One region of the Ureibacillus sp. FSL K6-3587 genome, then DNA from elsewhere that is predicted to be linked to it. Evidence: a T-box and tRNA genes for the amino acid it is inferred to sense, from the RefSeq annotation. Region 1 holds a T-box; the other holds one or more tRNA genes.
The links. The T-box of region 1 lies ahead of leuS (leucine--tRNA ligase). A T-box ahead of a tRNA ligase gene usually reads a tRNA of that ligase, here a tRNA-Leu.
Positions count from the first base shown of each region.

Region 1 (14,668 bases):
TTCTTCTCCGTATTCCATGTAGCTATAAATGAGCACTTCACTGTCGGATCTTGTTTTAAAATTATATCCTTTTTCAATCAATGTTTCCCGCAACTCTTGGAAATTGTAGATTTCCCCGTTAAAAACCAACACGATGCTTCCATCTTCGCTATAAAGAGGTTGGTTCGCCGCATCGGACAAATCGATGATGCTTAACCGGCGAAATCCAAGGGACACTTTCTCATCCACGTGCTTGCCGCCGCTGTCCGGACCCCTATGGATAATTGTATCCATCATGCGTTCAATTGTTTCGTGATGATCTATTTCTTCTGTTCCATGTATATATCCAATAAATCCACACATATTTTTTCGCCTCTACTTTCTGCATAACAAGAATATTTTATCAGAAATTTTTCCGTAATCATACCGAATTATGATTATAAAACGATTCATTTCAAGATTCAATGAATCTTCTCAATTGTACTAAACTGGACAGAACTATACAATTTTCCTATGAAATCAGTTTTTCTAGATTCTCAATTTTTAAGCATCCCTTTGCCTGAATGAAAGAATTTTTTCTTTCCCCCTTCTTCTGTGTATAATATGGTCAGAATAAAACTAGACGAAAGAGAGAATCAATTATGTACGATTGCATAGTGATCGGCGGAGGGCCGTCCGGACTCATGGCGGCCATTGCGGCGGGAGAACAAAAGAAGAACGTATTGTTGATCGAAAAAGGCAACAAACTCGGAAGAAAACTTGCCATATCCGGAGGCGGCCGCTGCAATGTGACAAACCGTTTGCCGGTGGATGAAATCATCAAACATATACCAGGCAATGGCCGATTCCTTTATAGCGCCTTTTCCATTTTCAACAATGAAGACATCATCCTGTTTTTTGAACGTTTGGGTGTGCCTCTGAAGGAAGAAGACCATGGACGCATGTTTCCGGTTTCCAATCGCGCCCAGGATGTGGTGGATGCCTTGACGAAAGAATTGAAACGTTTGAATGTGGAAATCCGGTTGCAAACAGCGGTGAGCAAATTGTTGATGGATGATGAGAAAGTGTTGGGGGTTCGTCTTCAGGATGGTTCTGAAATCCGCAGTAAAACGGTTATTTTAGCGGTTGGAGGAAAAGCGGTGCCACAAACGGGATCCACCGGGGACGGTTATGCTTGGGCTGAACGGGCTGGCCATACAGTGACGGAACTGTATCCAACGGAAGTTCCCATTACCTCGAAAGAACCGTTTATTCAATCCCGACAGTTGCAAGGGTTGGCATTAAGGGATGTGGCGGTTTCCGTATTGAATAAAAAAGGAAAACCGGTTGTAACCCATCAAATGGACATGCTCTTTACCCATTTTGGTCTAAGCGGGCCCGCCATATTGCGTTGCAGCCAATTTGCCGTAAAAGAAATGAAAAAAAATGGCGGTGCGCCTGTCCAAATCCGTATCCAAACATTGACGGAATTCAACGAAGAAACCTGCTTCCAATATTTGAACCAGCTCGTAAAAAAAGAACCGAAAAAATCGGTGAAAAATTTATTCAAGCTTTTGGCGCCCGAAAGATGGTTATTATTTTTACTTGGGAGATGCGGAATAGACCCATCCAAACCTTGCGCGGAAGTCTCCCAGGAACATTTACGAAAACTGGCCCATGAATTGATTGCCTTTACGATGGATGTACATGGGACGCTGCCGTTGGAAAAAGCCTTTGTCACTGGCGGCGGGGTGTCGATCAAGGAGATCGATCCTAAAACAATGGCTTCCAAGAAAAAGAAAGGATTATATTTTTGCGGTGAAATATTGGATATCCACGGCTACACCGGGGGATTCAACATCACAAGCGCCCTTGTGACCGGCCGTATTGCAGGAATGAATGCGGGAAAGGAAAGCAGTCATTAAAAAAGCTTCCGCCATGTCAATTTCCAAGGGGTTTTTATTTATAAACAACATGGCGAATACATGAATTGACGCAAAAAGCAGGAAAATCGAATCCCTTTCATGACATGGCAGAAGCGATATTAAGTTGATTATACGTTTGATTTTTGTTTGTGGAAGTCTCTTCCATCCGTCACAGCCTCAATATAGCCCGCACGGATGACGAAATCCCCGAAATGTTCCCCTTCAAGCCGCTCTTTTGCATAATGTGCAAAAATCGGTCTTAAAGTCGCTAATATTTCTTCTTCTCCGATGTTTTCTTTATACATTTTGCTGAGCCGTGTGCCTTCGAAACTTCCTCCCAAATGCAAGTTGTATTTTCCTGGCCCTTTTCCAATGAATCCAATTTCCGCCATGGCCGCTCTTGAACATCCATTCGGACATCCTGACATGCGGATGACGATGTCTTGATCATATAAGCCAAATTCCTTCAACATCGGCTCGATTTTTTGGATGAGGGTTGGCAAGTAACGCTCAGACTCCGCCATGGCCAATCCGCAAGTCGGCAGAGCGACACAAGCGATGGAATTCCGGCGGAGAGCCGAATAGTTTTCGCTTTCCGTCAATTGATATTTATCAATGATTTGTTGAATGCTTTTCTTCGCTCTTGGACTTACATTGGCAATGATCAAATTTTGGTTTCCGGTAAAGCGGAACTCGCCCTTATGGATTTGCGCGATTTCACGAAGGGCGGTTTTTAATGGGTAACCTTCGAAATCCCGGATCCGGCCGTTCTGGATAAATAGGGTGAAGTGATATTTTCCGTCATCCCCTTTCACCCAGCCGTAACGGTCGCCGGTATGTTCAAAATGGAAGTCGCGCACTTCTTCAAATTCATAACCTAACCGCTTTTCGATTTCTTTTTTCACATTTTCCAAACCAAGGCGGTCGATTGTATATTTGAAGCGGGCTTGTTTGCGGTCTGAACGATTGCCATAGTCACGCTGTACGGTCATAATTTTTTCGCAGACGTCCACAATTTTATCTTTTGGCACAAATCCTACCAATCTCGCCAATTGTGGATATGTTCTCGTATCGCCGTGGGTCATCCCCATTCCGCCGCCGATTGCCACGTTGAAGCCGACCAATTCATCGTTTTCGATGATGGCGATCAGACCGATATCTTGTGAGAATACATCCACATCATTGGCAGGCGGTACGGCAATGCCGATTTTGAATTTGCGCGGCAAGTAAAGGGCACCATAGATTGGTTCCTGCTCTTCCTGTGTATCCACAACCTTCTCGTGATCCAGCCAGATTTCATAATAAGCGTTGGTTCTTGGAAGGAGATGCTGACTGATTTTCGTTGCATAATCCGATACTTCTTTATGCAATTTTGATTGATATGGATTGGCGTTGCACATCACATTGCGGTTCACGTCGCCGCACGCGGCAATCGTATCGATCAAAACGCTGTTTAATTCTTTCATATATTTTTTCATATTCCATTTTAAAATGCCGTGGAATTGGATCGTTTGACGGGTCGTGATTCTTAATGAACCGTTGCCGTATCGATCCGCCAATTCATCCAATTTGATCCATTGGGCAGGTTTCGCGACACCGGCCGGTAAACGTAGACGCACCATAAATTGATAGGCGGGTTCCAATTTTTTTCTTTCCCTCTCCACTCTCTCATCACGATCGTCTTGCATGTAGCTTCCGTGGAATTTTAATAATTTATTGTCCCAATCAGGAATGGCGGCTGATAGTTCATCTTGAAAGGATTCCGCCAATGTTCCGCGCAAATAGTTGCTCGCTTTCTTTACTTCCTCCACATCACTTGGTTTTCCCTCTTGCGGTGGTAACACAATTTTTTTCGTCACGTATGTTTCCTCCTTAGTAAACATCCCGCTGATAACGTTTTTGTTTCCGTAATTCTTCTAAATATTCCCGTGCTTCTTCTTCGGATTTGTTGCCTTGTTCCTGGATGATTTGCACGATGGCTTCCTGCACATCTTTCGCCATTTCTTTGTCTCCGCAGACATAAACGGCGGCGCCTTTTTCCAACCATTCATAAAATTCTTTCGCTTTTTTCAGCATTTTATGTTGCACATACACTTTTTCCTCTTGATCCCGGGAAAAAGCGACGTCCAGTTTCGTAAGCACTCCGGATTTCAACCAACCGAGCCATTCTTTTTGATAGAGGAAATCGGTCATGAAATGTTGATCCCCGAAGAACAGCCAATTTTCGCCCGAAGCGCCCCGCTCTTCCCGCTCCTGAACGAAAGCACGGAAAGGAGCGACACCGGTACCTGGTCCAATCATAATGATTGGTGTTTCATCGTCCGGAAGTTTGAAGTTCGGATTTTTTTGTACATACACTTGTACTTGATCGCCCACATCCAACTGATCGGCGATATATGTTGAGCAAACCCCATGTCTTTCCCTTCCGTCCACTTCATAACGGACAACGCCGATTGTCACATGGGCTTCATCAGGATATGCCGATAAGCTGCTTGATATGGAGTATTGGCGGGCGGGCATTTTTCTTAGGCAATTGACGAACGTTTGGGCATCCCATTGGAATGGACCGAATTGGGTTGCAACGTCCAGCAGATCGCGGCCTTCAATGTATTGTTTTAAAGCTTCCGGGTCTTCAAGTAGAGCATGGAATTTTTCATTCTCTGTAAATTCCGCAAGCTTTCTCATCAACGGTTTGGTCAACAGCGTGATTTCCAATGTATTCAATAACGCTTCTTCCAAAGAAAGAGTTGATTCATCTACGACAACTTGCTCCCTTGGATCAAATCCTAATGAGGCAATTAACGAATCAACGAGATGTTTATTGTTGAACGGTATAATGGCCAGACAATCCCCGGGTTCAAAGACTATTCCTGAATCCTCCAGCGAAAGTTCCAAATGGATTGTTTCCTTGTTGGAACCTCGCCCGTTCAAGTTGATTTTTTCAATGATTTCCGCATGGAAAGGGTTTTTGCGTGAATACTCCTTCACTTCCTGCAATGTTGTCGCGGCCGCTTCCTGAATATTGGCGGGAGCTGCGGCAGCTTCTCCCAGCAATTTATCTTTTACAGCCTCAAACCATTTTTCTGCCGGTTCCGCATAGTCAAGATCACAGTCCACCCGTTCCACCAGTCGCTTTGCTCCCAATTTTTCAAGCTGCAAATCGAAATCTTTTCCCGTTTGGCAGAAATATTCATAGCTGGAGTCTCCCAAAGAGAGAACGGCAAAAGTCACATGATCCAGTTTTGGAGCCCGCTTTCCGTGCAAAAAGTTGTGGAAGGAAATCGCATTATCAGGCGGCTCCCCTTCGCCATGGGTACTTGCCACAATGAGCAAATATTGAACTTTTTTCAATGCGTTTGTTTTAAAATCGCTCATTGAAGAAACCGTGACATCAAGGCCCAATTGCTGCAGCTGGTTGCCATATTTTTCAGCGAGTTTTTGTGCATTCCCTGTTTGACTGGCATAAAGAATCGTTACATGTTTTTTTGCCGGTGACGGTGACTGTACAACGGATGGTGATGCTATTTTTTCCACAGGAGCATCGATAACGGCAATGCCCGTTGTTGCAGTTAAATATCCAGTAAGCCAAATTTTTTGCTGTGGTGTCAATGTTGGCAATAATTCATTCAACTGCTTCACTTGTTTTTCATTAAAAGGACTATTGATGACTTCTAACACACTACACACCTCTGCGAATAAATGATTTTCTTTACTTTAATCGGATCTTTTCGTTTTTTTCGATTTGAATAATAAAATTGTCCTGCACAACTAAAGTGATGGAGCCATAACTCATTGTGCTAAGCATTTTTTTCAAGCTTTCCACCGCTTTTTCAAAATTTTGCTGTTTTTTATCCATTTCAATCACTCCCCACAAATGAATATAACGATTCTTCAATTCTCTCAATCAATACTTGGCGTACGTTTTCGTCATACCCTAAACAGCCGCATAACACAACTTGCTCAGAAAACCCTTGTTGTGCAACCTTTTTCTGGATACTTAATTTCAACAACCCGGTAAACAGCAAATACGGGATGATATACACCCGATTTTCGCTTTCACTTAATGTCAGTATTTTTTCATCGAAGGATGTGCCGTTGCCATACAGAAAGCAAGTATCAACTTTGGCGTAATCGTATGTTCGTTGAAGGAGCTTGGCAATGCGCCCTAAATCCCTTTGTACGCTTGGATCGCTGCTTCCTCGTCCAATCAATAAAATGTCGGTTTCATTTGGAATCATTGGTCCTTGTTCCAACACCCGATTGTGCAGACTGTGAATCAGCTTTTCATGAACTCCAAGCGGTTCTCCGATTGAGAATGTAACATTAGGGAATAATGCTTTGGCTTTTTCAATTTCCTGCGGGATATCGACTTTAATATGATTTGCCGAAAGCAATAAAATTGGGATGACTGCAATGCTTGTGGCACCTTTTGAAACACAAAGCTCAACCCCTTGCAGAATGGATGGTTCAGCCAGTTCCAAAAAACAATGTTCCTGGATTTCCACATTGAAATGGGGCTTCACGGATTCAATGAACCGGATCGCCTCCCAGTTTCCTTCTTTTACCCGGCTGCCATGAGCCACATACAACAATGCCTGCAATTTCATCCCTCCGTTTGATTACACCGTCTCCCGCAAAGCCTGCTGATATTGTTCAAACCATGCAATTTTTTCACGCATTTTTACCACTTCCCCCACAATGATCATTGCGGGATTTTGGATTTTTTCTTTTTCAGCTATCTCTACAATCGTCTCTAAAGTACCGGTCACCACTCTTTGATGGTTGGTAGTGCCCCATTCAATTAAAGCGATAGGAGTGGTCGGATTTCGCTTATATTTCATTAATTGTTCCGTAATATATGGCAAATTCCCAACTCCCATATAAATCGCCAACGTATCTACGGATTCCGCCAACCCCTTCCAATTGATCCCTTCGTCTTTCCCCTCTTTCAAATGACCGGTGGTGATGGCGAAACTGGAGCCCAGTTCCCGATGGGTGACGGGAATCCCTGCATAGGCGGGTGCAGCAATTCCGGAAGTGATGCCCGGCACAATTTCAAAAGGAATGCCTGCATCCCTCAATACTTCCGCTTCTTCCGCCCCACGGCCAAAGACGAAAGGATCGCCGCCTTTTAATCTTGTTACAATTTTTCCTTTTCTTGCATGCTGCACCAGTAATTTGTTAATTCTTTCTTGGATCACATGATGCAATTTTGGTAATTTTCCTACAAAAATAAGTTCAGCACTTGGTTTTGCATAAGAGAGCAACTCTTTTGATACGAGGCGATCATATAAAATGACATCCGCCTGTTGAATACATTTCAGTCCTTTGACCGTAATCAAATCCACGCTTCCAGGACCAGCCCCTACGATATATACTTTTCCCATTTTATTCCCTCGCATTTTATATTAATCTTTCAGCCAATATAAACTAAAACATTGAATTCTTATTGGTAAACTTAGTATTTGTGTTTTTTATATATTACGAAAAGATTCCCTGTTTTTTCAATACCTTTTTGTAAAAAAAAGAAAATTAATAAAATTTGATTACATTCGTTAATTCTGAATTGTTACCGGAGCCACACCATGCCGTTTTCTCAGTGCACAACCCCTTTGCAGCAGAAAAGGCCGCAATATTCCTCTACATTCAACGAATGTTTCATCTGGAATATTACGGCCTCTAGTTTGTCTAGTCAGCACTTCAAATTCTTAGTAATTTGATATAAATAATAAGTTTGATAATGTCATAAGTCAATAGAATTTTTCATAAAACTGATAATTTAGTAAGAATTCATGAAAAATAAAACATGACTCGAAAAGTATGGCACCTTTCGAGTCATGTTCAATTATTTGACAACAATATTCACAAGTTTTCCTGGAATCACAATCACTTTTACAATTTCTTTCCCATCAATATGCTCTTTTACTCTTTCATCTTCTTTTGCCACTTGCTCCAATTGTTCTTTTGCAGCATCTTTTGGCACTGTTACTTTTGAACGCACTTTACCGTTGACTTGAACAACGACTTCCACTTCATCATCAACCAGTTTCGCTTCATCGTATGTTGGCCAAGGTTCATATGTAATGGTCTCATTATGACCTAAAATTGACCAAAGCTCTTCACCGAAATGCGGTGTGATTGGATAAAGCATTTTTACAAAGCCTTCCGCATATTCTTTTGGAACCACTTCGACTTTGTAACATTCATTGATGAACACCATCAATTGGGAAATGGCTGTATTGAAGTGCAAGTGATCGAAGTCTTCCGTCACTTTTTTCACCGTTTGATGGTATACTTTTTCCAATGTTTTATCATCGGATTCCTGGATTTTATTAGAAAGTTTTCCATCCTCCGCAACAAATAGTCTCCATACGCGCTCCAAGAAGCGTCTCGCCCCATCAAGGCCTTTCGTTGACCACGCAACCGAAGCATCAAGAGGTCCCATGAACATTTCATATAAACGCAATGTATCCGCACCATGGCTTCGTACAATATCGTCCGGATTTACCACATTGCCTCTTGATTTGGACATTTTTTCGTTGTTTTCACCTAAAATCATGCCTTGGTTGAACAATTTTTGGAATGGTTCTTTTGTTGGCACCACCCCAAGGTCATATAAGAATTTATGCCAGAAGCGGGCATATAACAAGTGAAGAACGGCATGTTCCGCCCCGCCAATGTAAATATCCACCGGCAACCAGCGTTTCAGCAATTCTTCGTCCGCAAGTTTTTCTTTGTTGTGCGGATCGATATATCTTAAGAAATACCAGCTGGAGCCTGCCCACTGAGGCATTGTGTTGGTTTCCCGGCGGCCGCGTTTTCCTGTTTTCGGATCGACCACATTCACCCACTCTTCGATGTTGGCAAGAGGGGATTCCCCAGTTCCGCTCGGACGGATATCTTTTGCTTTCGGCAATCTTAGCGGCAATTCTTCCTCTGGTACCGTTGTCATCGTACCATCTTCCCAGTGGATGACTGGAATTGGTTCACCCCAATAACGTTGGCGGCTGAATAACCAGTCTCGAAGACGGTAAGAAACTTTTTTCTCACCTACGCCTTTTTCTTCCAACCATTCAATGGCTTTCTTAATCGCCTCTTCTTTTCCTAAACCGTTCAAGAAATCGGAATTGATGTGTGGCCCATCTCCTGTAAATGCTTCCTGTTCAATATTTCCGCCTTCCAAAACAGGAATGATCGGCAAATTGAATTTTTTCGCAAATTCATAGTCGCGTTGGTCATGAGCAGGAACCGCCATGATGGCACCAGTTCCGTATGAAGCGAGCACATAGTCGGCAATCCAAATCGGAATGGCTTTTCCATTTACAGGATTGATTGCATACGCACCAGTGAATACACCTGTTTTTTCTTTCGCCAAGTCTGTACGTTCCAAATCGGATTTTGTTTGAACTTGCGCAAGATAAGCTTCCACTTGTTCCTTTTGTTCAGGAGTTGTGATTTCATTTACCAATTCATGCTCCGGTGCAAGAACGCAGTAAGTTGCTCCGAAAAGGGTATCCGGACGGGTTGTGAACACGCGGAATGTTTTGTCCGTCCCTTGCACTGTAAATGTAACTTCGGCACCTTCCGAACGGCCAATCCAATTTCGTTGCATTTCTTTGATGCTTTCAGGCCAATCGAGTTCATCCAAATCTTCCAATAAACGGTCTGCATAGGCCGTTATTCTCAACATCCATTGTTTCATCGGTTTGCGGATGACAGGATGACCGCCGCGTTCGGATTTACCGTCGATCACTTCTTCGTTGGCAAGCACGGTACCGAGGGCCGGACACCAGTTCACAGGCACTTCGTCAATATACGCTAAACCATGTTTATATAATTGGATGAAAATCCATTGAGTCCATTTGTAATATTCCGGATCCGTTGTATTGATTTCCCGATCCCAGTCATATGAAAAACCAAGTTCCTGAATTTGTCTTTTAAATGTCGCAATATTTTTTGCCGTGAATTCTGCAGGGTCGTTTCCTGTATCCAACGCATATTGTTCGGCTGGAAGACCGAATGCATCCCATCCCATTGGATGAAGCACATCGTAGCCTTGCATGCGTTTAAAGCGGGATAATATATCCGTTGCCGTATAACCTTCCGGGTGTCCCACATGAAGACCTGCTCCTGACGGATAAGGGAACATATCCAATGCATAAAATTTCGGTTTTGAATCATCGTTTAATGTTTTAAACGTTTTATTTTTCGCCCAATATTCCTGCCATTTTTTCTCAATCTCTCGATGATTGTAAGTCATGGGTATATCCTCCTTGATTTAATGTATTGCTGCCTTTTTTGATAAAAATGAATTTTGTATTACCAGATTATCCTAAAAAGTGCCAGAATTAACGGAATATTTGAAAAATAAAAAAACTCGCCCCAACCCGAAGAGAAGGGACGAGAGTTTTCACTCCCGCGGTACCACCCAAATTAGTGACACATGCACTCAGCTCATAACCTTAACGCGGTGAACGGTTTTAACTACTTGCTTCGCTAAAACAGACTCAAAGGCGAGTTCGATCCGTCCGCTTACTAGCTTCCACCGGCCGCTAGCTCTCTGCAAAGCTTCAGAATCTACTATTCCTTCTCCTAGTCGGACATATTTTCAATGTATATATTTTAATGGAAATATTAAAAATATACAAGTCCTATTGTAGTATGACAATGCCGGACCAATAAACATTTTAGACTAAATTTTTCTTTACCGCCAGTCTCCCCACCATCATTTTCTAAGTCCACACATCATTCTGTATTTCTCCTCCTGATTTCCTTCAGCAAATTGGAAACGATCCGGACAATGAAAATGACTGCCCCTATCAATCCGATGACGCTGAATGCAAAAAACAAAGAATGTTTAAAAAAGCCAAAAATCATGCTGAAAATATAGAGCACAAAGAAAAGGATGAATCCAATAAAATTTTTGCCTCCAATAATTTGTAAGATCAATTGGAATACTCCTTTTGCCATTTTTACTTCCTATTATATCCAATATTGTGAAAATTATTATAAAGTACACGGTATGACTAATCAGATTACATCACAGATTTTTCAGTGTTATAATGTGTTATGGTATTCCACGCAATTTTACGGTTTGAGCAACTATAGCTTTCGGTGAATACCAGTAAGGAGTGAAACCATTGACAGAACAACAATTTCCATTCCCTTCCGACGGGAAACGTTATTATACATGGAATCGCTATTTGCGGGACGTGTTCGGACAAAAAGTATATAAAGTTGCGTTGGATGCAGGTTTCGACTGTCCGAATCGGGACGGCACCGTCGCCTTTGGCGGCTGCACTTTCTGCAGCGCGGCCGGCAGCGGGGATTTCGCCGGCGACCGGGTGGATCCGATTCCTGTTCAATTCGAAAAAATTAAAGCGAAAATGCAAAATAAATGGAAAGACGGTAAAACAATGGCCTATTTCCAGGCTTTCACTAATACCCACGCTCCGCTTCCGGTCATCAAAGAAAAATTTGAAGCGGCCCTGAATTGCGAAGGGGTCATCGGTTTGAGCATCGCCACCCGCCCCGATTGCCTGCCGGATGATGTTGTGGAATATTTGGCAGAACTGAATGAAAGAACTTTTTTATGGGTAGAGCTTGGCTTGCAGACGGTCCACGAAAGAACGGCCAACTTAATCAACCGCGCCCATGATTATCAAACATATGTTGAAGGGGTGGAAAAACTCCGCAAACATAACATTCGCGTTTGTACCCACATTATCAACGGCCTGCCGCTCGAGGATTACGATATGATGATGGAAACCGCACGGGAAGTGGCAAAATTGGATGTGCAGGGCATCAAAATCCATCTATTGCATCTGTTAAAAGGCACGCCGATGGTCAAACAGTACGAAAAGGGCATGTTGCGTTTCCTTGAACGGGATGAATATATCAAACTTGTGGCAGATCAATTGGAAATTCTTCCTCCAAATATGGTGGTCCACCGCATTACCGGCGATGGTCCGATCGAATTGATGATCGGTCCGATGTGGAGCGTCAATAAATGGGAAGTGTTGAACGGCATCGATGCGGAATTGGAGCGGAGAAATTCCTGGCAAGGAAAATATTATCAAGCGGAAGTGAACGGATAATGCTGGAGCGGGTATTGCCTTACGCAAAAACATTGCTTTCCTCGGTGATCACTGAAGGGGATACCGCCGTTGATGCCACTGCGGGAAATGGCCATGACACGCTGTTTCTTGCACAACTGGTGGGGGATTCCGGTGCCGTTTATGCCTTTGATATCCAGCAGCAAGCCGTGGATGCAACCATCGGGCGTTTAAAAGAGCATGGACTGGAAAAAAGGGCTCACGTCATTTTAGATGGACATGAACATCTTTCCAAATATGTGCATGGAGAAGTGGCCGGAGCCATTTTCAATTTGGGCTATTTGCCAGGAGGAAATCATGACATCATCACCAAAGGGGAAACAACCATCTCCGCCATTCAGCAGCTGCTTTCGAAATTAAAAATCGGCGGCATCATCGTTTTGGTGATTTATCACGGACATGAAGGCGGAAAAGAAGAAAGGGATGCGGTCATCGAGTATGTGAGTCAGCTGCCTCAAAAATATGTTCACGTACTCCGCTATGAATTTATTAATCAAAAAAACGATCCTCCATTTCTCATCGCTTTGGAAAAAATGAAAAAACTGCCGGACCCTGAATAAAGGTCGGCAGTTATTTTATTTATTTTTCATTATTTTGATTTTGTTTCAATCGCTCAACCCAAAAATCTGCATTTTTGATTCCCAACTTGATTGGATCAAACACCGGATCTTTTCCTGCTTTTCTTTGTTGCTCATAATCTCTTAAGGCAACAAAGGTCGGTTTCGCTAATATGATAATTCCGATTACGTTCGTCCATACCATCAAACCAAGACCGATGTCCCCCAAGAGCCATGCCAAATCGGATGTTCTTACGGCGCCATAGAATGCGGATGCAAGAAGGACAAATTTTAAAATCCAAGTAACAACCCCTTCTGTCCGGCCGGAGAATAGATAAGCGACGTTTGTCTCTGCAATATAGTAGTATGCCATTAATGTTGTGAAAGCGAAGAAGAACAATGCGATTGCAACAAATGCAGAACCGAAGTTATTTAATCCCGGAAACGCTCCGGTTACTGCAAGCTGAGTAAATTCAGTATAAGAATGGCCAGGCACATGTTCCACAATCAATTCCCCATCAGCGCTATTCACATTCGTGTTATATGTGCCCATGAATAATATCATTAATGCCGTCGCGGAACATACAAGCAATGTATCAATATAAATGGATGCCGCCTGAACCAAACCTTGTTTGACCGGATGGGATACTTCCGCTGCAGCCGCCGCGTGAGGTCCTGTACCTTGACCGGCTTCATTGGAATAAACCGCACGTTTTACCCCCCAAGCGATGGCGGCACCAATCATTCCACCGAATGTGGCATCCACATTGAAAGCGCTGCGGAAAATCAACCCGAACACTGCAGGCACTTCGGAAATATTCATAATAATTACGATGAACGCTACTAAAATATAGGCAAGCGCCATAAACGGAACGATGATTTGAGCGGCGTTGGCAATCCGTTTAACCCCACCGATAATTATGAAACCCAATAAAACAATCGTAATTAAACCGGTAATCCATGGAGAGATGTCAAAGGCATTATCCATTGCGCTGACAATGGCATTGGATTGAACCCCAGGCATCAAAATGGCCATCGCCAAAATGGCGGCAATCGCAAACACGACTCCGAACCAGCGCTGTCCTGTTCCTTTTTCCATGTAATACGCCGGCCCACCGCGATAGATTCCCAATTTTTTTGTTTTATATATTTGAGCGAGTGTCGATTCCACATAAGCGGTTGATGCACCGATAAAGGCCGTGACCCACATCCAAAATACCGCACCAGGTCCACCAAAGGCAATGGCACTGGCAGTACCGATAATGTTACCTGTGCCTACACGTCCCGATAAAGCCACCGTCAATGCCTGGAATGATGAAATTCCGGCATCGGATTTTTGCCCTTTAAACATCAGGACAAACATTTCTTTAATTTTTCGGATCTGAACAAATCTGGTCAAAATGGAAAACACAAGTCCTACGATCAAAATCCCATAAATCATGATAGGACCCCAAAGGATATCATAAATCCAGTTCAAAGCATTTTCTACCATACCCACACCCCTTTGAAATTAAATTGAATAATTTTTACTATTTTCTGAAAGAATATTTTAATATTACAAAAATTAATAATATCAATCAATATTTCTGATATCATTTTTTGAAAATAATTTTCATCAAAATATTACAAATCAAATAGATTAAACGATGTAACCGATGGATCGAAGTACATTATTGATAAAATCCCGAACATATAAAAATACTTCTTCCCGTTCAAGGTCATGGAAAATATTATGGTAACTATATGGCCAATCCTTGTATTGAAATTCCCTGGTTTTTTGCAACAACAACCATTTTCTGGCCGCTTCCGAGTCCGCCACTTTATCCTGATTCGGCGTAATCAGCAAAATCGGCAACGTCAATGTTCTTTCCTGCTGAGTGGCCAAATTTTTCATTAATTGCTGAATATCCCGGTACCATCGTACAGTCACATTGGAATGATAGGGCACATCATCCTCCATTTCTAAAATCCCCTCCGGATTTCGGGTCAACAGTCGTTTATTTAATTCCAATGATATTTTTTTATTTGGTGCCAAATTCATGCTTGCCAAAGCACTAGCCAGTAAATTTGAATGTTTCTGCAATTGGAACCATGGGGCGGTCAGAATAAGCCC
Region 1 covers NZ_CP151969.1:2,327,786-2,342,453, reverse strand. Annotated here, with positions in the region: gene asnB (asparagine synthase (glutamine-hydrolyzing)) at 1-342, opposite strand, end outside; gene NSS77_RS11695 (NAD(P)/FAD-dependent oxidoreductase) at 621-1,883, shown strand; gene cysI (assimilatory sulfite reductase (NADPH) hemoprotein subunit) at 2,012-3,742, opposite strand; gene NSS77_RS11685 (assimilatory sulfite reductase (NADPH) flavoprotein subunit) at 3,756-5,561, opposite strand; gene NSS77_RS11680 (YezD family protein) at 5,593-5,739, opposite strand; gene NSS77_RS11675 (sirohydrochlorin chelatase) at 5,741-6,490, opposite strand; gene cobA (uroporphyrinogen-III C-methyltransferase) at 6,503-7,270, opposite strand; gene leuS (leucine--tRNA ligase) at 7,729-10,143, opposite strand; T-box leader at 10,277-10,486, opposite strand; gene NSS77_RS11660 (hypothetical protein) at 10,629-10,853, opposite strand; gene NSS77_RS11655 (TIGR01212 family radical SAM protein) at 11,024-11,980, shown strand; gene NSS77_RS11650 (class I SAM-dependent methyltransferase) at 11,977-12,558, shown strand; gene NSS77_RS11645 (alanine/glycine:cation symporter family protein) at 12,578-14,047, opposite strand; gene NSS77_RS11640 (alpha/beta hydrolase) at 14,195-14,668, opposite strand, start outside.

Region 2 (14,668 bases), 400 kb from region 1:
GTCGGTCTGTTCCTTCATGTTTCATAACTTCTGCTGTGTTGTGTTTCCAAATTTCATTGGCAAAGTGCAAATTCAAAAACTTTTCAGGTCTTCCGGAAATATCGGCAAATTGGCTTGGCAACATGGTCGAGGAGTTGGATGCAAAAATGGTCTTTTCATCCGCCACTTCCCCAAGATTTTTAGGCTCTATAATATTTGGTGTTGGTGAGTATAAACCAGCACCAATTTTTTTGAACAAAAAAAAATGAGACAGTGACAAAACTCTGGTAAAATGTAATCGCCAAAACACATTTTCCAAAGGAGTTGTGTCACATGTCTCACCATCATTCTATACGAAACCTACTCAATATAAAAGACAAAAATATCACATTTGATGAAAATTTTTGTGCAGAAGAACTCATTAAAGGGGTCCAATCAAAAGTCTTTTATGGCCAATTAACTTACCAACCAAAAGCTTGTTATGCTTGTGGACATGTCTTTGATGTTCAAATCATTAAACACGGTTTTAAAACGTCTCTCATTAAAATGCCTAGCATTTCAGGTTTTCATACCTACTTAAAATTGCGTAAACAGCGTTATTTCTGTAAACATTGTCATTCCACGTTTACTTTAAAAACGAGCGTCGTGGCTAAAAACTGTTGTATTTCCAACAATACTAAAGTAGCGATTGCTTTAAACGCCAAAGATAAAATATCCGAAAAAGATATTGCGATGAAACATAATGTTTCTCATGCCACTGTCAGTCGTGTCATTGACAGCTTTTATAGCTATTATCAACCAAATGTTCACTACCTTCCAAAGCATTTGTGTTTTGATGAGTTTAAATCAGTGAAATCCGCAGCTGGAGCGATGTCCTTTATTTTCTGCGACTCTGAAACGGGGGAGATGGTGGATATCGTGGAGGACCGGAGATTACATGTCCTCAAAGAGTATTTCTTACGGTATTCCAAGAAGGCGAGAGATGCGGTAAAAACGATTGTCATCGATATGTACAGCCCTTATATTTCCTTAATCCACGAAGTTTTCCCTAAAGCGGAAATCGTACTCGACAAATTCCATATCCTCCAACTATTTAGCAGAGCTTTAAACAAAACGCGCATCAACGTCATGAATCGGGATAAAAAGAATTACAATAAATTAAAAAAATACTGGAAGCTCCTTCTGAAAGATCAAACAAAACTTGATTATAAGAACTATAAATATCATCGTTGCTTTAAAAAGCATATGTGTGAGGTGGAGATTCTCCACGATCTCATTGATTTAGATTCTGAATTAAAAGCGTCCTATGAGTTATATCAATACGTGCAACATTGCATAAAAATCAAAGACTTTGAGCTCCTAAAGAAAACATTAGAGAATAAACAAAATATCGTTTCCAGCTATATGAAAACCGCCATCAAGACAATCAACAAATACATCAATTACGTGGAGAATACGTTGAAATATGATTATAACAACGGCATTTTAGAGGGGATTAATAACAAAATCAAAGTGATTAAACGCATTTCTTTCGGTTATCGATCCTTCTATCACTTTAGAAACCGAATATTCATTACCCAAAACTTAGCGAAAATAAAAACAGCTTAGGGGAACCTCGAATTTCCCCTAAGCCATCCGATTACATATTACCAAATAATGTCACTAAAATTTATTCACCAACACCATTTGACAAAGAACCGATTTTTATAGAAGTTCGCTTTAATGTCGTACACTTCCGGCACCGCTTCGATGACAAGGTCCGCCCCTTTCACCGCTTTTTCCAAATCCGTATAAAACGTCAAATTGTTATATGCTTTTTCTACTTCTTCTTCAGTGGCGCCCAAGTCTCTTTTATATGCTTCCTGCCAAGCGCGGATTTTTTCTTTTGCTTTGTCCAAAGCTTCATCGCTGATGTCATAAAGATTGACCGGGAATCCGGAATATGCTGTTTGGAATGCGATTTGGCTTCCCAACACTCCTCCACCGGCTACTGTTACATGTTTGATATTCATCTTCATGCCCTCCGTTTCTTTAATGAATCTATTATTATTTTACTACTATAACTTTTGGGATTATATGGTTTAGGGAAAGGTTCATGAAATGTATAAATTCTTCAATCATTTTTTTATAAAATAACATTCGATACCTAATGTTTTTCCGAATGGTTTTGGTGTGATGCTTTTTGATTTGTTTCTTTTTTCTTCATAAACAGTTTCCCCAGCTATTGATTAATTTTTTGCAACTCCCTTGAGGAAATTTTTACTTCATTCCGCTCTTTAATTACATTTAATAATTGCGGGATTTGAATCACTTTAGCAGATATGAAAGGCTCCTTGAATTTCAATGTGGATAGTTGAGTAAAAACGATAATGGAATAAGTATGTAATAATTTTTCGATTCCTATGTATTTTTTTATGCCTGGATATGTCCGTAATGTATCGATTTGATCCGGTAATATAAACGTTTGATGTATTCTTCAATCTCTTCTTTATCATTTGTGTTATAGGGATAATCTTCACCAATGGTTTGGCCTTCAATTAATTCTCGCAATTGTTCTTCTGAATACACCCCTTCTTTTCCCCTTTCTTATATATTCAAGCAAAGGTCTTTTCTAACAATATATTATCAAAGGCAGTCATCCATCAGCCATTTGCCGCATACGGCAACATATTTTATAATTCTTACAGAACTTTGAAGATAAAAAGGGGTATTTACTATGGTATTAAAACTCTCAAACTCTGAAAACAAACGCCTTTACAAACCCTTTCGGAAAACGATTATGGAATACAACATGATTGAAGAAGGCGATCGGGTGGCGGTCGGCTTATCCGGGGGAAAGGACAGCTCCACTTTGCTTTATCTTCTCACACTGCTCAAGCAACAGGCTCCTTTCCAATTTGATATTGTTCCTGTTACCTTGACGCTCGGCTTTGAAGGAATGGATCTATCGCCGCTAAAAAACTATGTGGAAAGCCTCGGACATGAGCTGCATATTAAAGAAACCAACATCAGCCAAATCGTGTTTGACATCCGCCGGGAAAAAAACCCTTGTTCCTTATGTGCCAACTTGCGCAGGGGAATTTTATATGATTACGCAAAATCCCTTGGCTGCAATCTAGTTGCTTACGGCCACCATTTAGATGACGGCATTGAAACCTTTTTTATGAATCTTCTGTTTGGAGGAAAATTGGGCGTGTTTAAACCGGTATCCTATATGAGCCGTTTGGACATTACATTGATTCGCCCGATGATTGCCATTGAAGAGCAATCCATCATTCAATTCGTCAAAGCGAAAGAAATCCCTATTATACATAACCCTTGCCCTGCGGATAAAAACACGAAGCGGGAAGAGATGAAAGAACTCGTCAAAGCGTTAAGCGAAAAATACCCAAACGTGCGCCAAAACTTTTTGCATGCTGTGAAAAATGTGGATGAAGCGGATTTTTGGAATGTGGAAAAATAAAACTGTGGGTTCATGCCCACAGTTTTTTCCTTTATTTCTTTAGAACTTCAATAAAACTATTCAGTTTATCCAATGAAGTGATATTTTGATTACATTTTACGCTGTTTTTGCAAATATAATTTCCTCTATTGACATAAGATTCTTTTCCGCTTTTCACATTTGCGACAAATAGACCGATTTCTTCCAATCTATTGCATATAGAACATATGCCTTTATGTGACTCTTTAAAAGTTCCTTCGATTCCCATCAATTTGCCGTCATATTCGACTACAAGAAACTTTCTTCCTAATCCGACATCATTCCAGCCTAAATAGGAAATTTCCCTGCAATCCATTTCTACTAATGGAGGAACTTTTAATTTCCCTATTTTTGGAAAGAGTTTTCTTATTGCATTTTCCGTGAGATTCGCAAACGGAATAACATATTGTTTCAATTCATGAAGAAAATGCTTTGCTTGTGTTTCCTCTTCAATGTCGATGATTTTATATAATCGTTCACTTTGTTCTTCATTTAAATCGGGGAACAAGTTTTGAATCTTATCGAATGCATATAATTTCAAAGCATCCAGCGTTTCTTTGTCTTTAACCGATAAATGTGCTGAAATAATGTTTTTTAGTTCAAATTTAATAAAATTGAATTGATCATTTCGAATAAAAGGTTTTAAATTCATTTCTGTATTTTTGTTTTCCATTCCTGACAGCTCCTTTTTTATTATTTAAAGGATTTTTGCAAAGCTGTTTCAGAAATGGGATCATTCAGTTCATAGGCGATTTATTTAAAATCCACCCATGCAAAGTATCGCCATTTCAGTAACAGACTTTGCATGGGAAGCTCCAATTTCTGGCGGATAAATCTTCATATCTGCCATTTGCTATCACCTCCAATCAATCATATTATACAATACTTTGAAGGATTTTTTTATGAAGTTCAGAATATATGGTTTTTAGAAAATATACGTCACATCACACTATCCTTCTTTTTCTCCCTAATAGAAACCTAGAAATTAGGTTGCTATAAAGAGCTGATATAATTAATGTGCCATCATTTCCTCTGCAATTTCTTCTCCGCTTAAATGAGAGAAATAGTATGTTGGCCAATTTTCCAATTCTTTTAACAATGTTTCATGATCTGCATCCCCAAAGTAAATATGGAAATGATGTGATTTGGTCGGATATATATTGTGATCACTGAATTGAACATGTTTTGGAACTCCTTCTTCACCGTCTACCAAATCAAATAAGTAACGAACACCTCTATTTCCAGCTTCATATGTCAGTATTTCGTAACCATGGTATTTATACTTTCCTGTTTTCCCCTCCCCATTTCGATAAAATTTCATTGTATCATCCTTTATGACGATTCGTTCAATGTCTGTTTCATAGCCGATTTTATAATATTCTTTGTATTCTTCAAAAGTCTTGTCTTTCTTTGTTTCCGCTTTTTTCTTCAAAACCTCGTCCAAGGTTCCATCCAATAAATAAGGATAAACAGATTGCCAATCTCCTTCCCAGTCCGACAATTCCCTGTCTTCCACTTCATCATCTTCAAAAATTCCGGAGTAAATTTCTTTCTGTTTTTCAGCATTGTGATCATATTCATGATTGTGTTATAAATGTTTGTATTTTGATGGAGATGGCTTCGCCATGTTATACAAACGAATCGATAACGGCAAACTCCAATGGCCAAGAAACAAAAATGAAGTTCGAAATCTGACTCAGCAGGAGCTTCGATGGTTGCTGGAAGGACGCTCAATTCAACAACCGAAAGCCATCCAAAAATCGAAAAAAGGTATCTTCTAGTTACCAATTTAATGATATAATCAATTCAATATGAAATCTGTACGGAAATGTGGTGAATCGTTTGGGCGACACTTCAATGCCGACTGAAAAAGTCATTCAACTTCTTGAAGAACAGTTAACATATATGAAGAAACAAAATGATCAGTTAACCAATCAAAACAAGGAGCTATCCAAACAAATTGAAGTGTTGACTGAGCAAGTTCGCTATCTCACGAAACTTCTTTATGGTTCAAAATCCGAAAAATCAAAGTACCAAGCTCCAGATGGACAGTGTTCTTTGTTTGATGACGACCCTTTTTTTAAGGAACCTGAGCACACAGGAGAACAAAGCACGGACACCGTGACTTACACCGTTGTTCGTAAACGACATAACAAGAAAAAACGAAATGATTCTTTTATAGATGGTTTAGAAATTGAAGAAATACATCATCATCCGGAAAATCTACAATGCGAGTGTTGTCAATCACTTATGACAGAGATTGGCAGTACGGTTGTACGGGAAGAAGCGAAATTCATACCAGCTACGATGAAGCGTGTTCAGCATATTGAACACGCTTATGAGTGTAGGTCCTGTAAAAAAAATTTACATAAAAACTCACAAATCAAGCGAGGTAAAGCACCACAACCTGCCATTCAGCGAAGTATTGCAGGACCAACGGTCTTAGCAAAACTGATTTATGACAAGTTTGTCCTCTATTTGCCTTTACATCGGCAAGTAAAGGAATGGCATCGTTATGGTTTACTAACCAATGATAAAAACCTATCAAACTGGGTGATTCGCACGGCAGAAGATTGGCTTCTTCCATTATATAATCGAATGAAAGAAACCCTCATGAAAAAATCAATTCTTCATGTCGATGAAACCTATGCCCAAGTATTGAACCGCTCAGATGGAAAGCCAGCTCAATCTAAAGCTTACAACTGGGTGTTCCGTAGCGTTGCTTCCCAAGGACCGGCAATTGTTCTGTTCCATAGTGCTTTATCCCGTAGTCGGGAAATTTTGACTGACTTTATGAAAGGCTTTAAAGGGACGATTATCTGCGATGGATATTCTGCATACCATGATGTACCAAATATTCATTTTGCCAACTGCTGGGCTCATGTTCGTCGATACTGGTTAAAAGCCGAAAGTAAAAATGGACGGATTGGTGTCGATTATTGTGATCGACTTTACCGCCTAGAACGGAAATTTAAGAAACTTCGGCCGAGCGAACGGAGAAAAGCTAGACAAAAAGAGTCCAAACCTATTGTCGAGGCATTTTTCAAATGGATTGAAGAATCTCCTTTCTATGGGAAGAATGCCCTTGCCAAAGCTGCGGAGTATACATTGAAGCACGCCGAAGGTCTAAAAGCTTTTCTGTATGATGGGCGCATTGAAATGGATAACAATCCAGCTGAAAATGCGATTCGCCCAAATGTCATTGGACGTAAAAATTGGCTGTTTTCCGTCAGTGAATCGGGAGCCGATGCGAATGCCATCTGTTTAAGCTTGGCTGAAACGGCAAAAGCGAATGGCATTGATTTTTATCAATACCTAGCGAAAGTATTGTCGGAACTCCCAAGTTTACCAATCCATCAACAGCCAAAAATATTAGATTGCTATTTACCATGGTCGAAAACCATTCGTGAATCATGTGCAATAGCAAAATAGCCCTCAATCTGAAAAAATTCAAGATTGTAGGGCTATTTGTCATGCGTACTAATAGGTACGCTTTTTTAATCCCTGTTTTAAGTTTTTCAATGCGTCATTTGAATTCGGGCTTACTTTGGACTCTAATTTTACAGGCACGATATTGAGTTTTTCCGTTGTCAAAAAAAGAACACCTCCTCTGTAATTGTTACTTTCATCTTACAGGGAGGTGTCATTGATTTATAGGCGTTGTTTGATTTCGGGCTTACTATTTATCTCCTATATTTCGGGCTTACTTGACAAAGAACCATATTATAGAGCCTATAAATCGGCTCTATAATATTTGGTGTTGGTGAGTATAAACCAGCACCAATTTTTTTGAACAAAAAAAAAATGAGACAGTGACAAAACTCTGGTAAAATGTAATCGCCAAAACACATTTTCCAAAGGAGTTGTGTCACATGTCTCACCATCATTCTATACGAAACCTACTCAATATAAAAGACAAAAATATCACATTTGATGAAAATTTTTGTGCAGAAGAACTCATTAAAGGGGTCCAATCAAAAGTCTTTTATGGCCAATTAACTTACCAACCAAAAGCTTGTTATGCTTGTGGACATGTCTTTGATGTTCAAATCATTAAACACGGTTTTAAAACGTCTCTCATTAAAATGCCTAGCATTTCAGGTTTTCATACCTACTTAAAATTGCGTAAACAGCGTTATTTCTGTAAACATTGTCATTCCACGTTTACTTTAAAAACGAGCGTCGTGGCTAAAAACTGTTGTATTTCCAACAATACTAAAGTAGCGATTGCTTTAAACGCCAAAGATAAAATATCCGAAAAAGATATTGCGATGAAACATAATGTTTCTCATGCCACTGTCAGTCGTGTCATTGACAGCTTTTATAGCTATTATCAACCAAATGTTCACTACCTTCCAAAGCATTTGTGTTTTGATGAGTTTAAATCAGTGAAATCCGCAGCTGGAGCGATGTCCTTTATTTTCTGCGACTCTGAAACGGGGGAGATGGTGGATATCGTGGAGGACCGGAGATTACATGTCCTCAAAGAGTATTTCTTACGGTATTCCAAGAAGGCGAGAGATGCGGTAAAAACGATTGTCATCGATATGTACAGCCCTTATATTTCCTTAATCCACGAAGTTTTCCCTAAAGCGGAAATCGTACTCGACAAATTCCATATCCTCCAACTATTTAGCAGAGCTTTAAACAAAACGCGCATCAACGTCATGAATCGGGATAAAAAGAATTACAATAAATTAAAAAAATACTGGAAGCTCCTTCTGAAAGATCAAACAAAACTTGATTATAAGAACTATAAATATCATCGTTGCTTTAAAAAGCATATGTGTGAGGTGGAGATTCTCCACTATCTCATTGATTTAGATTCTGAATTAAAAGCGTCCTATGAGTTATATCAATACGTGCAACATTGCATAAAAATCAAAGACTTTGAGCTCCTAAAGAAAACATTAGAGAATAAACAAAATATCGTTTCCAGCTATATGAAAACCGCCATCAAGACAATCAACAAATACATCAATTACGTGGAGAATACGTTGAAATATGATTATAACAACGGCATTTTAGAGGGGATTAATAACAAAATCAAAGTGATTAAACGCATTTCTTTCGGTTATCGATCCTTCTATCACTTTAGAAACCGAATATTCGTAAGCCCGAAATCAAACAACGCCTATAAATCAATGACACCTCCCTGTAAGATGAAAGTAACAATTACAGAGGAGGTGTTCTTTTTTTGACAACGGAAAAACTCAATATCGTGCCTGTAAAATTAGAGTCCAAATCTGATCCAACTCCATCCCCAGCAAGTCGTGGTCCACTCAGACCAATATGCGTCATTCAATCCAATCAGTGTAAAATCTCCTTCTACCCCGGTGTCAAACCTCAATTACTTCAAGCGGTTATCAGGGAGTTGAATCGAAATGATTCATGATTTTACAAAATGCAAAAATATCTATATCATTTGCGGTCATACAGATATGCGAAAAGGAATCGACGGTCTAGCAACGCTAATTCAGGATTCATTCGAACTCGATCCATACAGCGAGGCAATCTTCTTGTTTTGCGGTCGAAGGAAAGATCGTTATAAATGTTTATACTTTGATGGAGATGGCTTCGCTATGCTTTATAAACGATTGGATAATGGCAAACTCCAATGGCCACGAAATAAAAATGAAGTTCGTCGGCTCACGCAACAACAACTTCGTTGGTTACTTGAAGGACTCACAATTCATCAACCGAAAGCCATACAAAAATCTAAAAAAGGTGTCTTTTAACCAATGATTACTAGTGATATAATCAAGACATTATTGAATTTGGACGGAAATGTGGTGAATGATGTGAGCAATGATTCGAATGAAAAATTAATTCAATTATTAGAAGAACAACTCGCGCAATCCAATAAGAGAAATGAAGAACTGTTGAAACAAATTGAATCGTTGTCACAACAAGTTCGCTATTTAACAAAGCTTCTTTATGGCTCAAAATCAGAAAAATCAAAGTACCAAGCTCCAGATGGACAATGTTCTTTATTTGATGATGACTCTTTTTTTAACGAACCTGAGCACACAGAAGAACAAAGCACGGACACTGTTACCTATACAGTTGTTCGTAAAATACATAAAAAGAAACGAAACGATTTCTTCGTGGATGGTTTAGAAATTGAAGAAATTCATCATCACCCTGAAAACTTACAATGCGAGTGTTGTCAATCTCAGATGACAGAGATCGGCAGCACGATTGTTCGTGAGGAAGCAAAATTTATACCGGCTATTGTGAAGCGTGTTCGACATATCGAACACGCTTATGAGTGCAGGAATTGTAAAAAAGATCTCAGCAAAAATTCACAAATCAAACGAGGCAAAGCACCACAACCAGCGATTCAACGAAGTATTGCTGGACCAACGGTCTTGGCAAAAATCATCTACGATAAGTTTGTTCAATATTTACCTTTATATCGCCAGGTAAAGGAATGGAACCATTATGGTCTCCTTACAAACGATAAAAATTTATCGAACTGGGTGATTCGAATCGCGGAGGATTGGCTTCATCCAATCTACCATCGTATGAAAGAGCTCCTTATGAAAAAATCAATTCTTCATATTGATGAAACATACGCTCAAATACTCAACCGTTCGGATGGAAAGTCGGCTCAGTCTAATGCTTATAACTGGGTATTCCGAAGCGTTGCTTCTCAAGGGCCGACCATCGTCATGTTTCATAGTGCGTTATCGCGAAGTCGGGAAGTTTTAAAAGACTTCGTGGAAAAGTTCAAGGGAACCATCATTTGTGACGGATATTCTGCATACGCTGGTTTACCTAACGTCACATTCGCCAATTGTTGGGCACATGTGCGTAGAAAATGGCTAAAAGCCAACAGTAAAAACGCCGAAAAAGGTGTAGAATATTGTAATCGACTCTACGAATTGGAACGAAAGTTTAAGAAACTTTCACCAAGCAAACGTCGAAAAGCACGAAAAAAATATTCCAAACCGATTGTGGAAGAATTCTTACAATGGGTAGATGAATCTCCTTTTTACGGCAAAAGTGCCCTTGCGGAAGCGGCAAACTATACCTTGAAACATGCCGAAGGTCTAAAAGCATTTCTATATGACGGTCGAATTGCGATTGACAATAACCCAGCAGAAAATGCGATTCGTCCGAGTGTGATTGGTCGGAAGAACTGGCTTTTCTCTGTGAGTGAATTGGGAGCTGATGCCAATGCCGTTTGTTTGAGTTTAGCTGAAACGACAAAAGCTAATGGAATTGATTTCTATCAATACTTGGTCAAAGTATTGACAGAACTCCCAAACCTCCCAATCCATCAGCAACCAGAAATAATCGATCGCTACTTGCCTTGGTCTAAAAATATACGTGAATCATGTGCAATAGCAAAATAGCCCTCAATCTGAAAAAATTCAAGATTGTAGGGCTATTTGTCATGCGTACTAATAGGTACGCTTTTTTAATCCCTGTTTTAAGTTTTTCAATGCGTCATTTGAATTCGGGCTTACGAATATTCATTACCCAAAACTTAGCGAAAATAAAAACAGCTTAGGGGAACCTCGAATTTCCCCTAAGCCATCCGATTACATATTACCAAATAATGTCACTAAAATTTATTCACCAACACCATTTGACAAAGAACCTATAAATCTTATTCCGTATAACAAAAAAACGTTTCCCAAATTATCAGGAAACGTTTTTTTGGAACTTACTTTAATCATGGATGCCGATGGTGGGAGTCGAACCCACACTCCTTTTGGGAACACGATTTTGAGTCGTGCGCGTCTGCCAATTCCGCCACATCGGCGTAATATTATTTTTTTGTCTCATTTGGAGGCGGCTACCGGATTCGAACCGGTGATAAGGGTGTTGCAGACCCGTGCCTTACCACTTGGCTAAGCCGCCAACACTGGAGCGGAAGACGGGACTCGAACCCGCGACCCCCACCTTGGCAAGGTGGTGTTCTACCACTGAACTACTTCCGCATACTTGATGGCTGGGGTACCAGGATTCGAACCTGGGCATGACGGAATCAAAATCCGTTGCCTTACCACTTGGCTATACCCCAATTATATCATATAAAATCCTTATATTCTATATTGGTGGAAACCTAATGGAATCCTTTTTTATTTTCGAATCCATTTTCAGTTTTTATGGGGCGACTGATGGGAATCGAACCCACGAATGCCGGAGCCACAATCCGGTGCGTTAACCACTTCGCCACAGTCGCCATCATGTCTGGTTCATTGGCAGGGGCAGTAGGAATCGAACCCACACTGAAGGTTTTGGAGACCTTTGTTCTACCATTAAACTATGCCCCTGTAATATCAGATGGTGGAGGGGGGCGGATTCGAACCGCCGAACCCAAAGGGAACGGATTTACAGTCCGTCGCGTTTAGCCACTTCGCTACCCCTCCGAAAGTATGGTGCCGGCGAAAGGAATCGAACCCTCAACCTACTGATTACAAGTCAGTTGCTCTACCAGTTGAGCTACGCCGGCATTTATTTTCAAAATGGTGGGTTGGGGCGGAATCGAACCGCCGACACGAGGATTTTCAGTCCTCTGCTCTACCGACTGAGCTACCGACCCACTATTTTTTAATGGCGGTCCCGACGGGACTCGAACCCGCGATCTCCTGCGTGACAGGCAGGCATGTTAACCACTACACCACGGGACCACTCTTTGGTTGCGGGGGCAGGATTTGAACCTGCGACCTCCGGGTTATGAGCCCGACGAGCTACCAGACTGCTCTACCCCGCGATAATAAGTATTTTTATGGTGGAGGATGACGGGATCGAACCGCCGACCCTCTGCTTGTAAGGCAGATGCTCTCCCAGCTGAGCTAATCCTCCATATTGGTGACCCCTACGGGATTCGAACCCGTGTTACCGCCGTGAAAGGGCGGTGTCTTAACCACTTGACCAAGGGGCCAATCCTTAATAATGGCGGAGAGTAAGGGATTTGAACCCTTGAGACAGGTTATCCCCGTCTACACGATTTCCAATCGTGCTCCTTCAGCCACTCGGACAACTCTCCAAGAAGCATGGCTCCGAAGGTAGGATTCGAACCTACGACCAATCGGTTAACAGCCGATTGCTCTACCACTGAGCTACTTCGGAATGATTCTATTTTCAAGCCCAGCGACGTCCTACTCTCGCAGGGGGAAGCCCCCAACTACCATCGGCGCTAAAGAGCTTAACTTCCGTGTTCGGTATGGGAACGGGTGTGACCTCTTTGCTATCATCACTAGGCTTGTTTTCTCACCGAAAGACAAATATTATTATATCATATTTCGTTTATTTGTCAAGTATTTATTTGAATTTTTTTAGTAGTTGAGAGGTTGTTCTCTCAAAACTGGATAACGGCATTGAAAGCTTTTCTTTTGGTTAAGTCCTCGATCGATTAGTATCCGTCAGCTCCACACGTCACCGTGCTTCCACCTCGGACCTATCTACCTCATCGTCTTTGAGGGATCTTACTTGCTTATGCAATGGGAAATCTCATCTTGAGGGGGGCTTCATGCTTAGATGCTTTCAGCACTTATCCCGTCCACACATAGCTACCCAGCTGTGCCTTTGGCAAGACAACTGGTACACCAGCGGTGTGTCCATCCCGGTCCTCTCGTACTAAGGACAGCTCCTCTCAAATTTCCTGCGCCCACGACGGATAGGGACCGAACTGTCTCACGACGTTCTGAACCCAGCTCGCGTACCGCTTTAATGGGCGAACAGCCCAACCCTTGGGACCGACTACAGCCCCAGGATGCGATGAGCCGACATCGAGGTGCCAAACCTCCCCGTCGATGTGGACTCTTGGGGGAGATAAGCCTGTTATCCCCGGGGTAGCTTTTATCCGTTGAGCGATGGCCCTTCCATGCGGAACCACCGGATCACTAAGCCCGTCTTTCGACCCTGCTCGACTTGTAGGTCTCGCAGTCAAGCTCCCTTATGCCTTTACACTCTGCGAATGATTTCCAACCATTCTGAGGGAACCTTTGGGCGCCTCCGTTACCTTTTGGGAGGCGACCGCCCCAGTCAAACTGTCCACCTGACACTGTCTCCCAAGCCGATCAGGCTTGCGGGTTAGAATTTCAGTACAACCAGGGTAGTATCCCAAGGGCGCCTCCAGGGAAGCTGGCGCTCCCCCTTCTACGGCTCCTACCTATCCTGTACAAGTTGCACCGAAATTCAATATCAGGTTACAGTAAAGCTCCACGGGGTCTTTCCGTCCTGTCGCGGGTAACCTGCATCTTCACAGGTACTATAATTTCACCGAGTCTCTCGTTGAGACAGTGCCCAGATCGTTACGCCTTTCGTGCGGGTCGGAACTTACCCGACAAGGAATTTCGCTACCTTAGGACCGTTATAGTTACGGCCGCCGTTTACTGGGGCTTCAATTCGGAGCTTCGCTTGCGCTAACTCCTCCTCTTAACCTTCCAGCACCGGGCAGGCGTCAGCCCCTATACGTCACCTTGCGGTTTTGCAGAGACCTGTGTTTTTGATAAACAGTCGCCTGGGCCTATTCACTGCGGCTCATCGGGGCTTGCACCCCAATGAGCACCCCTTCTCCCGAAGTTACGGGGTCATTTTGCCGAGTTCCTTAACGAGAGTTCTCTCGCTCACCTTAGGATTCTCTCCTCGACTACCTGTGTCGGTTTGCGGTACGGGCACCTCCCGCCTCGCTAGAGGCTTTTCTTGGCAGTGTGAAATCAGGAACTTCGCCTCCTAAGAGGCTCCCCATCACCGCTTGGCGTTATGGGAAGCGGATTTGCCTACTTCCCCGCCTTGCGGCTTGGACACGCGCGACCAACGGCGTGCTTTCCCTATCCTCCTGCGTCCCCCCATTGCTCAAACGGCGGGGAGGTGGTACAGGAATATCAACCTGTTGTCCATCGCCTACGCCTTTCGGCCTCGGCTTAGGTCCCGACTAACCCTGAGCGGACGAGCCTTCCTCAGGAAACCTTAGTCATTCGGTGGATGGGATTCTCACCCATCTTTCGCTACTCATACCGGCATTCTCACTTCTAAGCGCTCCACCAGTCCTTCCGGTCTGACTTCTGCGCACTTAGAACGCTCTCCTACCACTCGTGCGAAGCACGAATCCACAGCTTCGGTGAACCGTTTAGCCCCGATACATTTTCGGCGCAGCGTCACTCGACCAGTGAGCTATTACGCACTCTTTAAATGATGGCTGCTTCTAAGCCAACATCCTGGTTGTCTAAGCAACGCCACATCCTTTTC
Region 2 covers NZ_CP151969.1:1,925,601-1,940,268, reverse strand. Annotated here, with positions in the region: partial or broken gene NSS77_RS09565 (3-hydroxyacyl-CoA dehydrogenase family protein) at 1-175, opposite strand, end outside; gene NSS77_RS09560 (ISL3 family transposase) at 313-1,587, shown strand; gene NSS77_RS09555 (3-hydroxyacyl-CoA dehydrogenase NAD-binding domain-containing protein) at 1,653-1,991, opposite strand; gene NSS77_RS09550 (hypothetical protein) at 2,392-2,547, opposite strand; gene NSS77_RS09545 (ATP-binding protein) at 2,696-3,442, shown strand; gene NSS77_RS09540 (FusB/FusC family EF-G-binding protein) at 3,474-4,133, opposite strand; partial or broken gene NSS77_RS09535 (metal-binding protein ZinT) at 4,473-5,006, opposite strand; gene tnpB (IS66 family insertion sequence element accessory protein TnpB) at 5,044-5,241, shown strand; gene NSS77_RS09525 (IS66 family transposase) at 5,318-6,892, shown strand; gene NSS77_RS09520 (ISL3 family transposase) at 7,333-8,661, shown strand; gene tnpB (IS66 family insertion sequence element accessory protein TnpB) at 8,845-9,198, shown strand; gene NSS77_RS09510 (IS66 family transposase) at 9,202-10,821, shown strand; tRNA gene NSS77_RS09505 (tRNA-Leu) at 11,152-11,234, opposite strand; tRNA gene NSS77_RS09500 (tRNA-Cys) at 11,259-11,332, opposite strand; tRNA gene NSS77_RS09495 (tRNA-Gly) at 11,338-11,412, opposite strand; tRNA gene NSS77_RS09490 (tRNA-Gln) at 11,421-11,495, opposite strand; tRNA gene NSS77_RS09485 (tRNA-His) at 11,582-11,657, opposite strand; tRNA gene NSS77_RS09480 (tRNA-Trp) at 11,675-11,748, opposite strand; tRNA gene NSS77_RS09475 (tRNA-Tyr) at 11,760-11,844, opposite strand; tRNA gene NSS77_RS09470 (tRNA-Thr) at 11,852-11,927, opposite strand; tRNA gene NSS77_RS09465 (tRNA-Phe) at 11,942-12,017, opposite strand; tRNA gene NSS77_RS09460 (tRNA-Asp) at 12,030-12,105, opposite strand; tRNA gene NSS77_RS09455 (tRNA-Met) at 12,112-12,188, opposite strand; tRNA gene NSS77_RS09450 (tRNA-Val) at 12,205-12,280, opposite strand; tRNA gene NSS77_RS09445 (tRNA-Glu) at 12,285-12,359, opposite strand; tRNA gene NSS77_RS09440 (tRNA-Ser) at 12,372-12,464, opposite strand; tRNA gene NSS77_RS09435 (tRNA-Asn) at 12,473-12,547, opposite strand; rRNA gene rrf (5S ribosomal RNA) at 12,564-12,679, opposite strand; rRNA gene NSS77_RS09425 (23S ribosomal RNA) at 12,811-14,668, opposite strand, start outside.
Region 2: it has a tRNA-Leu gene. The T-box ahead of leuS (leucine--tRNA ligase) is inferred to sense a tRNA for this amino acid. The anticodon was not compared.